2 regions of the Streptomyces cinnabarinus genome follow, and region 1 is predicted to be linked to the other one. Evidence: riboswitches for the same ligand, from Rfam matches in the RefSeq annotation. Region 1 holds a riboswitch; the other holds the start of a gene.
What was found. Region 1 has a riboswitch for glycine ahead of gcvT (glycine cleavage system aminomethyltransferase GcvT). Riboswitches for the same ligand answer to the same signal wherever they lie in the genome.

Region 1 (7,232 bases):
ACTTGGTGGACTCCAGCTCGCCGCAGGACTCGCCCGCGGTCACCGTGGAGCCGACCTCGGGAAGCTGGGCGTAGACGACGTCACCGAGCGCGTTGGCCGCGAACTCCGTGATGCCGACCGTCGAGACGCCGTCCTCGGCGCCCGACAGCCACTCGTGCTCCTTGCTGTAGCGCAGCTGCTGGGGGTTGCTCATGGCCTGAATTCTCCTGTACGCGGGGGAGTGCTGATGAAGGGGGACTGCTGAAGGCGTGCGTGAGCAGCGGTGATGTGCTCAGCATCACCTACGGCCACTACTTCTGACGCTTGTAGAACGGCAGCGCCACGACCTCGTACGGCTCATGGCTGCCCCGGATGTCCACACCGACCCCGGCCGTGCCCGGCGCGGAGTGCGCGGCGTCGACGTAGGCCATGGCGATCGGCTTGCCCAGCGTGGGGGAGGGGGCGCCGGAGGTGATCTCGCCGATGACCTGGCCACCGGCGACGACCGGGTATCCGGCGCGCGGGACCCGGCGGCCCTCGGCGATCAGGCCGACGAGAACGCGCGGCGGGTTGCTCTCCGCGCGGGCGGCGGCCTCGGTGAGCGCCTCGCGCCCGACGAAGTCGCCCTCCTTCTCGAACTTCACCACCCGGCCGAGCCCGGCGTCGAAGGGGGTGAGCGCGGTGGTCAGCTCGTGCCCGTACAGCGGCATGCCCGCCTCCAGGCGCAGGGTGTCCCGGCAGGAAAGACCGCAGGGGACCAGGCCGACGGCCTCGCCCGCCTTGGTCAGCGCCTGCCACAGCTCGACGGCGTGCTCGGGCTTCACGAACAGCTCGAAGCCGTCCTCGCCGGTGTAGCCGGTGCGCGCGATCAGCGCCGGGACGCCCGCCACCGTGCCGGGGAGACCGGCGTAGTACTTCAGGCCGTCCAGGTCGGCGTCGGTGAGCGCCTTCACGATGCCCGGGGACTCGGGGCCCTGGACGGCGAGCAGGGCGTAGGCGTCGCGGTCGTCGCGGACCTCGGCGTCGAAACCGGCGGAACGATCCACCAGCGCGTCCAGGACGACCTGGGCGTTGGAGGCGTTGGCGACGACCATGTACTCGGTCTCGGCGAGCCGGTAGACGATCAGGTCGTCGAGGATGCCGCCGTCGGCCTGACAGATCATGGTGTAGCGGGCGCGGCCGGGACCGACGGTGGCGATGTTGCCGACCAGGGCGTGGTTCAGCAGCGCGGCGGCCTGCGGGCCGGTGACGGTGATCTCGCCCATGTGGGAGAGGTCGAACAGGCCGGCCCTGGTGCGCACGGCGTTGTGCTCGTCGCGCTCGGAGGCGTACCGCAGCGGCATGTCCCAGCCGGCGAAGTCGGTCATCGTCGCGCCGAGCGAGCGATGCAGGGCATCGAGGGCGGTACGGCGGGGTTCAGGACTGCTCATCGGACGTTTGTCTCCCAAGGCATGACGGCGAGGTCGTTCCTCCCCATCTGTCATCGGAACCTGAGAGGTTCGTCATGACCACATGTGGGCATGACTTGCACCTTGGGTGGGACCACCGGCGACGGCGGTCCGCTTTTCAGATGTGCCTCGCCCGCGCGGTAACGGGGCCTGAGAGATTCAAGGGAGGGACTTGCTCCTTCGGCGCCCCAGCTGAAGGCTGGGAACTCTCCCGCGCGGATTCAAACGGCCGGTATGCAGTTGGCGCGGACATCATTGCACGCATCCGTCCGGTGCGGCAGGGCCGCATCTGTAACCGGTCTGTGGCGGTACGCGCACGAAAACGCTAGGCATCCGGCATTACCTTCTCTTTACGCTCAACGGGCAGGTGCCCTACCTGACCCAGGGGAGGACGATCACGTTGAACAGGACCTCGGCGTACGCGACCACCACGGGGATCGCGGTACCCCGGCAGCCGGCCGCACCGGCCCGGGCCGCGTCCCCGGTCGTGCGCGATCTGCGCGAGCGCTCCGGCCACAGTCCGCACGCGCTGCTCTTCGGCCCCAAGGACCTCGTCGTGATCACCGGCCTGCCCGGCAGCGGCAAGTCCACCCTCATGAAGCGGGCCGTGAAGGGCCCGAGGATCGACTCCCAGGACACCCGGGACCGCTGGGACGCCCGGATGCCCGGCTTCCTGCCGTACGCGGTCTACCGCCCCCTCGTCCGGATCGCGCACTACGCCGGGCTGTGGAGCGCCCTGCGCTCCGGCGCGGGCGTCGTCGTGCACGACTGCGGGACCCAGGCGTGGGTGCGCGGCTGGCTGTCCCGGGCGGCCCGGCGCCGGGGCGGCACCCTGCACCTGCTGCTCCTGGACGTCACCCCGGACCAGGCGCTGGAGGGCCAGCGCGAGCGCGGCCGGGGCGTGTCCCGGTACGCCTTCCTGCGGCACCGCGCGGCGGCCGGGCGGCTGCTGCGCGCGGTGGAGAAGGGGGAGCTCCCCCAGGGCTGCGGTTCGGCGGTGCTGATCGACCGGCCCGCGGCGGGCGTCCTGCGCCGGATCGGCTTCACGGGCTGAGCCGGGGCGGCCCGGCAGGCGCTAGCCTTTCCGCCATATCAGTGGTTCACGGCAGGCGGTCAGACAGATGGACTTCCCGGCGGATCTCCCCGCGGACTTCCCGGCGCAGGCGCACCCTCATCCGCACGGCGGATGGCCCGGCAACGAGCTGGAGGAGGTGCTCTCCGCCTCCCTCGGCGTGCCCTCGGCGGGCGGCCGGATCATCGAGGTGCTCGGGCGCAGCTTCCTCTGGATCCCGCTGCCCTCCGGCGGCGGCCCCCGGAGCGGGCCGCTGGACCTGCCCACGCTGGAGATCGAGGGCCAGGCCTTCGTCCCGGTCTTCAGCTCCGAGGAACAGCTCCGCCAGGTGGCCGGCGCGCACATGTCGTACACGATCGCCCCGGCGGTCGAGTTCGCCCGCGGTCTGCCCCCGCAGGTCGGCATCATGGTCAACCCCGACGGCGTGGTGGGCATCCCGCTGCCGCCCGAGGGCGTGGCCGAGCTGTGCCGGGTGGGCCGTACCCCGCTGGACGGCCCCGCGAGCGGCGGCCGGGTCAAGCTCTACGAACCGGACTGGCAGGACGACCCGGTCGACTTCCTCGCCGCGGCCTCGGCCGAGTTCGCGGCAACCGGAGTGGTGACAACGGCCCGCCGCTGCCTGGCCGCCATCGAGACGGCGCCCCCGGTCATGTTCGTGGGCGTGGAACTCTCCCACTGGGAGGGCGACCTCCGCACGGCCCCCATGGACGCCCTGGGCAGGGCCTTGGGAAGGGTCCCGACCCAGTGGCAGGTCAACTTGATCCTGTTGGACATGGCAGCCCAGGACCCGGTGGCGATATGGCTGCGCGAGAAGGTACGCCCCTTCTACACACAGGCTTAGAGAAACCCACCCAGGGGCGCGGGGCTGTATCGATTTGCGGCTCCGCCGCGCGGGCGCGACCAGCCACAATGAAGCCCGCACCCGCAGGACCACAGCAAGTCCCGAGATGTCAGGCGGGCTTAAGCTAGGGTCACGGCTCGGTCGGAGAAATGTTGGAGGGGCGGTACAGGTGAGCGCCAGCGGCATCGCGGCCGGGCAGGTCGAGCACATGCTGCGCCAGGTCACGCCCGGGCGGTACGACGCCTACGAGGCGCTCCTGCGCGCGCTCGCGACCCCGAACTCCGGCCAGATCTGGATGCTGCTGTGGCACGGCCAGTCCGGCTCCCCGGACGCCCAGTACGGGAACATGGAGGTCGACGGCCACGGCTACGCCCCCTGTGTCACCTCCGCCCAGGAGCTCTCGGCCAGCGGCTGGAACCGCAGTTACGAGGTCGTCGACGGAATCGACGTGGCCCGCACCCTGTACCCGGACCACTTCGGCCTCTGGCTGAACCCGCACGCCCCCGGCGGCGGCGTCGGCATCCCCTGGCTCGACCTGCGCCGGATCGCCACGGGCCTGGACCGCCAGCCCGCGGGCCCGCTGCGGCTGTCCGAACCCGGCATCGAGATCCCGCACTTCTACGCCCTGCTCGCGCAGAACGCGCACCGCACCCCGGCCGTCCGCGCCCTGCGCCGCGCCTGGGTGCAGCCGGCGCTCGGGGCGCCGTACCTCGCCATCGGACTGGATGTGTACGACACCAGCCCGCCCGCCGTGGATTCGGTGCGCGCGATGATGCAGCAGTCCATCGGCGCCGTCCCGGACGGGCTGCCGGTGTCGACGGTGGCGATGTCCGACGAGTACGACCCGGTCGCGATGTGGATGCGGGCGAGCGCCCGCCCGTTCTACGACCGTGAGGCGCACGCGGCGCAGGCGCCTGCCGCGGGATACGGTTACCCGCCCGTACAGGGCGGTTTCTGACGGAGTGACAGGTCAACGGCACGTTCACGCGCCCGACACATTTCTGCGCGCGTAGATGATGCCGAAAGTAACTGAACGTCCGTTTTGTGCCGACTCTTTCTCGTCCGGCGTCCGTCATCTGCTGTTCGGATAACGGAATCCCCAGTGCATCATCACGGTTGCGCATACTTTCGCCGCCAGATCTGGCGGGTGATCGTGACGACGCTGAAGACTCCCCACTCAGACATGAGGTCCAGTCGATCCTGTGTCTGAGTGCAAGTCGACAAAGCCGTAATCCACGGCGGGCGTAGGCCGGTCACCACCGGCGAGAGGGGTCGGGTCACTGTGACCGCACCGATCGAGACCACCGGGTCACCCGAGGCGCAGCCGGAGGCTGTGCTCGTCGGCGCCGACAAGGGGCAGATCGAGGGCCGTTCCCTGGGGCAGATCGCCTGGACCCGGTTCAAGAAGGACAAGGTCGCCGTCGCCGGCGGCATCGTCGTGATCCTGCTGGTGCTGCTCGCCCTGCTGGCCCGGCCCATCCAGGCGCTCTTCGGTCTCGACCCCAACGCCTTCAACCAGGATCTGATCGACCCCAACACCTCCCTGCCCAGCGGGGACTGGGGCGGCATGAGCGCGGACCACCCGCTGGGCGTCGAGCCCAAGTTCGGGCGCGACATCGCCACCCGGATCCTGGAAGGCTCCTGGGTGTCCCTGGTCGTGGCGTTCGGGGCCACCATCCTGTCCAACACCATCGGGACGGTCCTCGGCGTGATCGCCGGCTACTACGGTGGCCGGACGGACGCGATCATCAGCCGTCTGATGGACACCTTCCTCGCCTTCCCGCTGCTGCTGTTCGCCATCGCCATCTCGGCGACGCTGCAGGGCGGTGCCTTCGGCCTGGAGGGTCTGCCGCTCCACATCAGCGTGCTGATCTTCATCATCGGCTTCTTCAACTGGCCGTATCTGGGCCGCATCGTCCGCGGCCAGACCCTGGCGCTCAGGGAGCGCGAGTTCGTCGACGCCTCCCGGGGCATGGGCGCCAAGGGTCCGTACATCCTGTTCCGGGAGCTCCTCCCGAACCTGGTCGGCCCGATCATCGTCTACTCGACGCTGCTCATCCCGACGAACATCCTTTTCGAGGCCAGCCTGAGCTTCCTCGGCGTCGGCATCCAGCCCCCGCAGGCGTCGTGGGGCGGCATGCTCAGCGAGGCGGTCAACTTCTACAAGGTCGATCCGCAGTTCATGATCGTGCCGGGCCTCGCCATCTTCGTCACCGTCCTGGCGTTCAACCTGCTCGGCGACGGACTCCGTGACGCTCTCGACCCGCGCAGTGGCCGCTGACATGCGGCCGCAGCACCGAGAGCCCATCAAGTTTCCAACTATGGAGGGGAAGCAGACCATCATGCGAAGGTCAGCGCTGGCCGCCATCGCGGCCATCGGCACCGTCAGCCTGGTTCTTACCGGCTGCAGCAAGGCCGATGACAACAACGACAATGGCGACGGCAACAACAAGTCGGCCGGCGCCAACGCGGCCACCAAGGGTGTCGTCAACGCCTCCACCGCGAAGGGGGGCACCGTCACGTACGAGTACTCGGACGTGCCGGACTCCTTCGACCCGGGCAACACGTACTACGCGTACATGTACAACCTCAGCCGGCTCTACGCCCGCCCGCTGATGACCTTCAAGCCCGGTGCCGGCGAGGCCGGCAACGAGCTGGTCCCGGACCTCGCGGCCGCCCCGGGCGAGCCGAGCGACGGCGGCAAGACCTGGACGTACAAGCTGCGTGAGGGCCTCAAGTACGAGGACGGCACGCCGATCACGTCCAAGGACGTGAAGTACGCGGTGGAGCGCTCGAACTTCGCGCGTGACGTGCTCTCCCTCGGCCCGAACTACTTCCAGCAGTTCCTGGACGGCGGCGACAAGTACAAGGGCCCCTACAAGGACAAGAGCGACAAGGGCCTCGCGTCCATCGAGACGCCGGACGACACCACGATCGTCTTCAAGCTCAACCGCTCCTTCCAGGAGTTCGACTACCTCGTCGCCACCCCGCAGACGGCCCCCGTGCCGAAGGCGAAGGACAAGGGCGTCGACTACGTCAAGAGCATCGTTTCCTCGGGCTCTTACAAGTTCGAGAGCTACGAGGAGGGCAAGCAGGCCGTCCTCGTCCGCAACGAGAACTGGGACGCCGCGTCCGACCCGCTGCGCAAGCAGTACCCGGACAAGATCGTCGTCAAGCTGAAGGTCAACGCCGAGACGATCGACCAGGACGTCCGCGCCGGCAAGGCGATCGACCTCGGTGGCGGTGGCGTCCAGGCCGCGACCCAGGCCGAGGTCGTCAACGACCCCGACCTGAAGGCCAACACGGACAACACCTTCGGTGGCCGTCTGGTCTACATGGCGATCAACACCAAGCTCGCGCCGTTCGACAAGGTCGAGTGCCGCAAGGCCGTGCAGTACGCGGTCGACAAGAACTCGGTGCAGACCGCGCTCGGTGGCCCGATCCGTGGTGACATCGCCACCACCGTCCTGCCGCCGGACATCCCGGGCTACCAGAAGACCGACCTCTACGCCACCCCGGACAGCAAGGGTGACGCCGCCAAGGCCAAGGAGCAGCTGAAGGCCTGCGGCAAGTCGTCGATCAAGACCAACATCTCGGCGCGTTCGGACCGTCCGCAGGAGATCGCCGCGGCGACCGCGATCATCAACTCGCTGAAGCAGGCGGGCATCGACGCCACGCTGAAGCAGTACCCGTCGGGCAAGTACTTCACCGACAGCGCGGGTGTCCCGACGTTCAACAAGAAGCAGAACATCGGCCTGCACATGATGCAGTGGGGCTCCGACTGGCCGTCCGGCTACGGCTTCGAGCAGCAGATCCTGCACGGTGACGCGATCGGCGAGTCCGGCAACACCAACCTGTCGCAGCTCGACAACGCCGACGTCAACTCGATGCT
Region 2 (7,232 bases), 4.6 Mb from region 1:
GGTGACGGTCGGCCTGTGGCATGTGATCACCGAGGGCCATGTGGTCACCGACTGGTCCAACGCCCTGACCGCCGAGCACGGCAACGTCTTCGTGATGATCGGCATGGCCCTCCTCGTCTTCCCGAAGCTCGCCCTCGGCATGTCCGGCTTCGAGACCGGCGTCGCGGTGATGCCACACGTCAAGGGTGACCCGGGCGACACCGAGGAACGGCCCACGGGCCGCATCCGCGACACCAAGAAGCTGCTCACCACGGCCGCCCTGATCATGAGCTGCTTCCTGATCACCACCAGCTTCATCACCACCCTCCTCATCCCCGAGGAGGACTTCGAGGAGGGCGGCCCGGCCAACGGCCGCGCCCTCGCCTACCTCGCGCACGACTACCTCGGCGGCACCTTCGGCACGGTTTACGACGTCTCCACGATCGCGATCCTCTGGTTCGCCGGCGCCTCCGCGATGGCGGGCCTGCTGAACCTGATGCCCCGCTATCTGCCCCGGTACGGAATGGCACCGCACTGGGCACGCGCGGTACGCCCGATGGTCATCGTCTTCACTCTGGTCGCGTTCCTGGTGACCTGGATCTTCGACGCCGACGTCGACGCCCAGGGCGGCGCCTACGCCACCGGTGTGCTGGTCCTCATCAGCTCCGCCGCGATCGCCGTGACCATCGCCGCCCGCAAGGCGGGACAGCGGAACTGGACGATCGCCTTCGCCGTGATCTCCGCGGTGTTCCTCTACACGACGGTCGTGAACGTCATCGAGCGCCCCGACGGTGTGAAGATCGGCGCCTGCTTCATCGCGGGCATCATCCTGATCTCCCTGCTCTCCCGGCTGCTGCGCGCCTTCGAGCTCCGCGTGACCAGCGTGACGCTGGACCCCATGGCGGAACGGTTCGTCCGTGACATGGCCAGCCGGAAGATCCGGTTCATCGCCAACGAGCCCGACAACCGGGACAAGGCCGAGTACCGCGACAAGATCGAGCAGATCCGGCAGGACAACGACGTCCCCGGCCAGGAGGACTTCGTCTTCGTCGAGGTGACGGTGACAGACCCGTCGGAATTCGAGGCGGGCCTGACGGTGCACGGCGAGGTCCTCCACGACCGCTACCGCGTCCTGACCCTGGAGTCCTCCTCCGTCCCGAACGCCCTGGCCGCCTTCCTCCTCCACGTCCGCGACACCACGGGCCGGACGCCCCACATCTACTTCGAGTGGACCGAGGGCAGCCCGTTCGCCAACTTCCTCCGCTTCTTCCTCTTCGGCCAGGGCGAGGTCGCCCCGGTGACCCGGGAGGTCCTGCGCGAGGCGGAACCGGACCGGGCCCGCCGCCCCCGCGTCCACACCGGCTGACAGCCCGACATACGGGGCAACCGGCCGACCGCCTGACATACGGGGCATAAGCACCCGTCCCGGCTACCGTGGGACGCCCCCACCGACCGCCCCGAAGGCGAGGCGCCCCATGCCCCTGAGCATCCGCAACCAACTCCCCGGCACCGTCACCGCCATCACCCCCGGCGAGGCCATGGCCACAGTCAGGGTCGGCCTCGCCGGCGGCCACGACATCACGGCCGCGATCACCCGAGACGCGGTCGAGGACCTGGCCCTCGCCCCGGGCTCCGAAGTCCGCGTCCTGGTGAAGTCGACCGAGGTCTCCCTCGCCACCGGCCCCCTGACCGGCCTGTCGATCCGCAACCAGCTCCCGGGCACGGTGACCGGGATCGCGACGGGCAACGCGATGACCACGGTGCGGATCAAGGTGCCCGGCGGCGACCTCACCTCGGCGATCACCACCGACGCGGCGACCGACCTGGCCCTGTCCCCCGGCATCTCCGTCGTGGCCCTGATCAAGTCGACGGAGATCGCCCTCGCGACCCCCTGACACGCCGCCTCCGACGCAAAAGGGCTCCGCCCAGGCCGTAAGCCCGGGCGGAGCCCTTCATTTCACGTCGCCGGATCAGTCCTCGTACGCGTCCAGCGGCGGGCACGAGCACACGAGGTTGCGGTCACCGAAGGCCTGGTCGATACGGCGCACCGGCGGCCAGTACTTCTCCGCGGCCGAGACCCCGCCCGGGAACACGGCCTCCGCACGGCTGTACCCGTGGTCCCACTCCCCGCCCAGCGCGGCGGCGGTGTGCGGGGCGTTCCGCAGCGGGTTGTCGTCCGCGGCCCACTCCCCGGAACCGACCTTCTCGATCTCCCCGCGAATGGCGATCATCGCCTCGCAGAAACGGTCCAGCTCGATGAGGTCCTCGGACTCCGTCGGCTCGATCATCAGCGTGCCGGCGACGGGGAAGGACATCGTCGGCGCGTGGAAGCCGTAGTCGATGAGCCGCTTGGCCACGTCGTCGACGCTCACGCCGGTCGCCTTCGTCAGCGGCCGCAGATCGATGATGCACTCGTGCGCGACCAGCCCGCCCGGACCCGTGTACAGCACGGGGAAGTGCGGCTCGAGGCGCTTGGCGATGTAGTTGGCGCTGAGCACCGCGACCTGCGTGGCCCGCTTCAGCCCCTCGCCGCCCATGAGGCGGACGTACGACCACGAGATCGGCAGGATCCCCGCGGAACCCCACGGCGCCGCCGAGATCGGCCCGACACCGGTCTTCGGCCCGGCGGCCGGCTGGAGCGGGTGGTTCGGCAGATACGGCGCCAAGTGGGCCCGTACACCCACCGGACCGACACCCGGACCGCCGCCGCCGTGCGGGATGCAGAAGGTCTTGTGCAGGTTCAGATGCGAGACGTCACCGCCGAAGTGCCCCGGCTTGGCGAGCCCCACCAGCGCGTTGAGGTTGGCGCCGTCGACGTAGACCTGCCCGCCCGCCTCGTGCACCTGCGCGCAGATGTCGGCGACATGCTCCTCGAACACACCGTGCGTCGAGGGGTACGTGATCATCAGCACCGAGAGCTCGTCGCGGTACTGCTCGATCTTCGCCCGCAGATCCTCGACGTCGATCTCGCCGTCCTCGGCGGTCTTGACGACGACGACCTTCATGCCCGCCATCACGGCGCTGGCGGCGTTGGTGCCGTGCGCGGAGGACGGGATGAGGCACACGGTCCGCTGCTCGTCCCCGTTGGCCCGGTGGTATCCGCGTACGGCGAGCAGCCCGGCCAGCTCGCCCTGCGACCCGGCGTTGGGCTGGAGGGAGACCTTGTCGTACCCGGTGACCTCGGCGAGACGCTCCTCCAGCTCGTGGATGAGCGTGAGGTAGCCCTCGGCCTGCTCCTGGGGCACGAAGGGGTGCAGCTGCCCGAACTCGGGCCAGGTGACCGGCTCCATCTCGGTGGTCGCGTTGAGCTTCATCGTGCAGGAGCCCAGCGGGATCATGCCGCGGTCGAGCGCGTAGTCGCGGTCCGCGAGACGGCGCAGGTAGCGCAGCATCGCGGTCTCGGAGCGGTGCTGGTGGAACACCGGGTGGGTGAGGAACTCGTCCCCGCGCAGCAGGCCCTCCGGCAGCGCGTCGCCGGCCTGGGCGTCCAGCGCCTCGACGTCGCCCTCGACCCCGAAGGCGCTCCACACGGCGGCCAGCTGGGCCCGGCCGGTGGTCTCGTCGCAGGCGGCGGAGACATGGTCGGCGTCGACGAGCCAGAGGTTCACGCCGCCTTCCCGCGCGGCGGCCACGACCTCGGCGGCCCGCCCGGGAACCCGCACGGTGACCGTGTCGAAGTACGAGCCGTGCACGACCTCGACCCCGCCCGCGGTCAGCCCCGCGGCGAGGATCGTGGCGTAGCGGTGAACCCGTCCGGCGATGCCCTTCAGCCCCTCGGGCCCGTGGTAGACGGCGTACATGCCCGCCATGACGGCGAGCAGCACCTGCGCCGTACAGATGTTGCTGGTCGCCTTCTCCCGGCGAATGTGCTGCTCACGCGTCTGCAGCGCCAGCCGGTACGCCTTGTTCCCGTCCGCGTCCACGGACACCCCGACGAGGCGGCCGGGCAGGCTGCGCGCGAACTTCTCGTGCACGGCCATGTAACCGGCGTGCGGACCGCCGAAGCCCATGGGCACACCGAAGCGCTGCGTGGTACCGACCGCGATGTCCGCGCCCAGCTCACCGGGCGACGTCAGCAGCGTCAGCGCCAGCAGATCGGCGGCGACGGTGACGAGTGCACCGAGCTCATGGGCCTGCTCGATGACGGGCTTGATGTCGCGCACGGCGCCGGAGGCGCCCGGGTACTGGAGGAGCACGCCGTTGATCTCGCGGGCGGCGATGTCGGCCGGGATGCCCTCGCTCAGGTCGGCGACGACGACCTCGACACCCGTCGGCTCGGCGCGCGTCTCGATCACGGCGATGGTCTGCGGAAGGGCGTCCGCGTCGATCAGGAACAGGCCCTTCTTGTTCTTGCCCATGCGCCGGGACAGCGCCATGGCCTCGGCCGCGGCGGTCCCCTCGTCGAGCAGCGAGGCACCGGAGGTGGGCAGCCCGGTGAGTTCGGCGACCATGGTCTGGAAGTTCAGCAGCGCCTCGAGCCGGCCCTGCGAGATCTCCGGCTGGTAGGGCGTGTAGGCGGTGTACCAGGCCGGGTTCTCCATGACATTGCGCAGGATGACCGGCGGGGTGAAGGTCCCGTAGTACCCGAGCCCGATCATGGAGCCGAGCACCTGGTTACGGTCCGCGAGCGAGCGCAGCTCGGCGAGCACCTCGGCCTCGGTCCGCGCTCCCGGCAGGGCGAGGGAGTCGGCGTTCTTGATCACATCCGGCACCGCGGCGGCGGTGAGCTCGTCGAGCGAGCCGTATCCGACCTGGGCGAGCATCTTGGCCCGGGCTTCCTGGTCAGGCCCGATGTGACGCTGCTCGAAGGGGATCCCCATCTCGAGCTCGGAGAGCGGAATGCGGTGGGCGGTCATTACGGAGGCCTCCTGGTCAGACACGACCTTCGAGGGGCACCACGGCACGGGTACCCGGACGGCCTCCCCCTCTGTCATCTCAACCTGAGAGTTTCACCGGGGGCCTGAGGGCGCCCGGCTTTCACCGTCGGTGAGAGCGGAAGCCTTCGACACCCGCTCTGCTTTCCAGAGTGACCTCGTCCGTGCGGTACGTGGGCCTGAGAGATTCCGGGGAGGATTTGCTCCTTCGGCGCCTCCGATGATGTCTGGAGGACTCTCCCGCACGGGGTCAGCAGCCGCTGTCAGCCTACCAGCGAGGTCAACGCCCAGGCGTTCGAGTGGCCGCGCGCCCGAATGTGCTCTTTCGTAGTGCTTACGGATGAGTTGCGACCAAGTGGAGGGCCCGTGCAGACCGACATCGATCCGCGCAACCTGATCGGCCGCAAGGCGTTCGACCGCAACGGCACGAAGATCGGCACGATTGACGAGGTCTACCTCGACGACGCGACCGGCGTACCGGAATGGGCAGCGATACGCACCGGCCTGTTCAGCAGAGACGCCTTCGTCCCCCTGGAACCCAGCGAACTGATCGAAGGCACGTTGAAGGTCCCCTTCGACCGCTCCCTGATCAAGGACGCCCCCGACTTCGGCGTAGGCCGCCACCTCTCCCCCGAACAAGAACTCCAGCTCTACCACCACTACGGCCTGGACATCACCTCCCCTCCACCCCCCGACCACGACTTCGGCAACTTGGCGGGAACAGAGGACGCGGACATGTAGCTACTGCGGGCAGCGGCGCCGTAGCTGCGGGCGGAGCGCGCCCACCCCCACGCCGGTCAAAGGCACGGGCTCATGAACCAGCTCCGCCCGCTGAGGCCCCATGCCTCCCCCGCACCAAGGGCAACGGCTCGGCAACAGCCAGCAGCGGATCATCGACCCGGAACGTCCGCACCCTCCCCGGCTCCGACTCAGGCGTCTCGAACCGCACAGTCACCCGCCCCAGCCCACTCCCCTGCACCCACCCATGCCCGAACTCCGCATGCACCACGTCATGCCCCGCCGGCCACCGCCGCTCCCCAAGCACCTCCACCGCGTCCCCGACCCCCGCGGCCTCACCCGAACCATCCCCCTCCTCCCCCGAATCCTCCGCCCCCAGCTCCCCCGCGGCCTGCGCGAACAAATCCTCCTGCGTGTAATCCGCGAGCCCACTCACCCCGACCCCCAGCAACCGCACACCCCCCGTGGTGTCGACCGCCTCCAGCAGCCGCGCGGCCGCCTCCCGCACCACCGCCGGATCATCCGTGGGCCCCCGCAGGGTTTCGGACCGAGTCAGCGTCGAGAAGTCGTACCGCCGCACCTTCAGCACGATGGTCCGCCCGGACAGCCCCGCCCCCCGCAACCGCCGCACACACCGATCGGCCAGCCGCTGCACCTCGAGCCCGACCCGCACCCGGTCATGGATATCGACGTCGTACGTGTCCTCCACCGACACCGACTTCGTCTCCCGCTCGGCCACCACCGCCCGCTCGTCCCGCGCCAGCGCCATCGCGTACAAGGCGTGCCCATGTGCCTTCCCCAGCATCCGTACGAGCTCGTCCTCCCCCGCCTCGGCCAGCTCGTCGACCGTATGGATCCCGGCCCGCCGCAGATGGTCCCCCGTGGCCGGCCCCACCCCCGGCAGGGTCCGCACCGACATCGGCCCCAGCAACGCCCGCTCGGTCCCCGGCTCGATCAGCACCAGCCCGTCCGGCTTGGCCTGCTCCGACGCGATCTTCGCCAGCATCTTCGACGCCGCGAGCCCCACAGACCCGGTGAGCCCGGTGACGGCCCGTATCTCGGCGCGCAGCTTCACCCCCGCCAGCCGAGCCGACTCCGCGTCCCAGGCCGCGCCCCCGGCCTCCAGATCCACAAACGCCTCGTCCAGACTGAGCGGCTCCACCAAGGGCGACAGCGCCCGCAACAGCGCCATGACCTGCTCACTGATCGACCGGTAGAACCCGAAGCGCGGCACGAGATACGCGGCGTTCGGCGCCAGCCGCCGCGCCTGCGCCATGGGCATCGCGGAATTGACCCCGAAGACCCGGGCCTCGTACGACGCGGTAGCCACCACACCGCGTGGTCCGAGCCCACCCACGATCACGGCTTTCCCGCGCAGACTCGGCTTGGACGCCTGCTCCGCCGAGGCGAAGAAGGCATCCATGTCGAGGTGCAGGATCGTAGGCGCGCTTCTCACATCTCCGATGCTGCCCTACACCACTGACAATGCCCCCGCACCGCTCCCGGCCGGGCTCACCAGGGGCCCTCAGACCGCCCGGTTACGCCGCCGTGCCAGCTCGTCCGCCGGGTTGTGCCCGACGAGTGTCTCCCCGGTGTCGATGCGCTCCCCGTGCAGCTGGGACAGCGCGCTCTCGACATCCC

Region 2: it holds a riboswitch for glycine, as region 1 does, so the genes downstream of both, gcvP (aminomethyl-transferring glycine dehydrogenase) here and gcvT (glycine cleavage system aminomethyltransferase GcvT) in region 1, are expected to answer to the same signal.

What each region holds. Positions count from the first base shown of each region.
Region 1 covers NZ_CP114413.1:6,190,405-6,197,636, forward strand. The annotation lists gene gcvH (glycine cleavage system protein GcvH) at 1-193, opposite strand, end outside; gene gcvT (glycine cleavage system aminomethyltransferase GcvT) at 291-1,409, opposite strand; glycine riboswitch at 1,447-1,555, opposite strand; glycine riboswitch at 1,556-1,651, opposite strand; gene STRCI_RS28180 (AAA family ATPase) at 1,822-2,481, shown strand; gene STRCI_RS28185 (enhanced serine sensitivity protein SseB) at 2,549-3,340, shown strand; gene STRCI_RS28190 (enhanced serine sensitivity protein SseB C-terminal domain-containing protein) at 3,510-4,298, shown strand; gene STRCI_RS28195 (ABC transporter permease) at 4,623-5,621, shown strand; gene STRCI_RS28200 (ABC transporter substrate-binding protein) at 5,683-7,232, shown strand, end outside.
Region 2 covers NZ_CP114413.1:1,566,732-1,573,963, forward strand. The annotation lists gene STRCI_RS07020 (APC family permease) at 1-1,345, shown strand, start outside; gene STRCI_RS07025 (TOBE domain-containing protein) at 1,455-1,874, shown strand; gene gcvP (aminomethyl-transferring glycine dehydrogenase) at 1,950-4,835, opposite strand; glycine riboswitch at 5,011-5,106, opposite strand; gene STRCI_RS07035 (PRC-barrel domain-containing protein) at 5,220-5,594, shown strand; gene STRCI_RS07040 (DNA polymerase IV) at 5,665-7,047, opposite strand; gene STRCI_RS07045 (MerR family transcriptional regulator) at 7,117-7,232, opposite strand, start outside.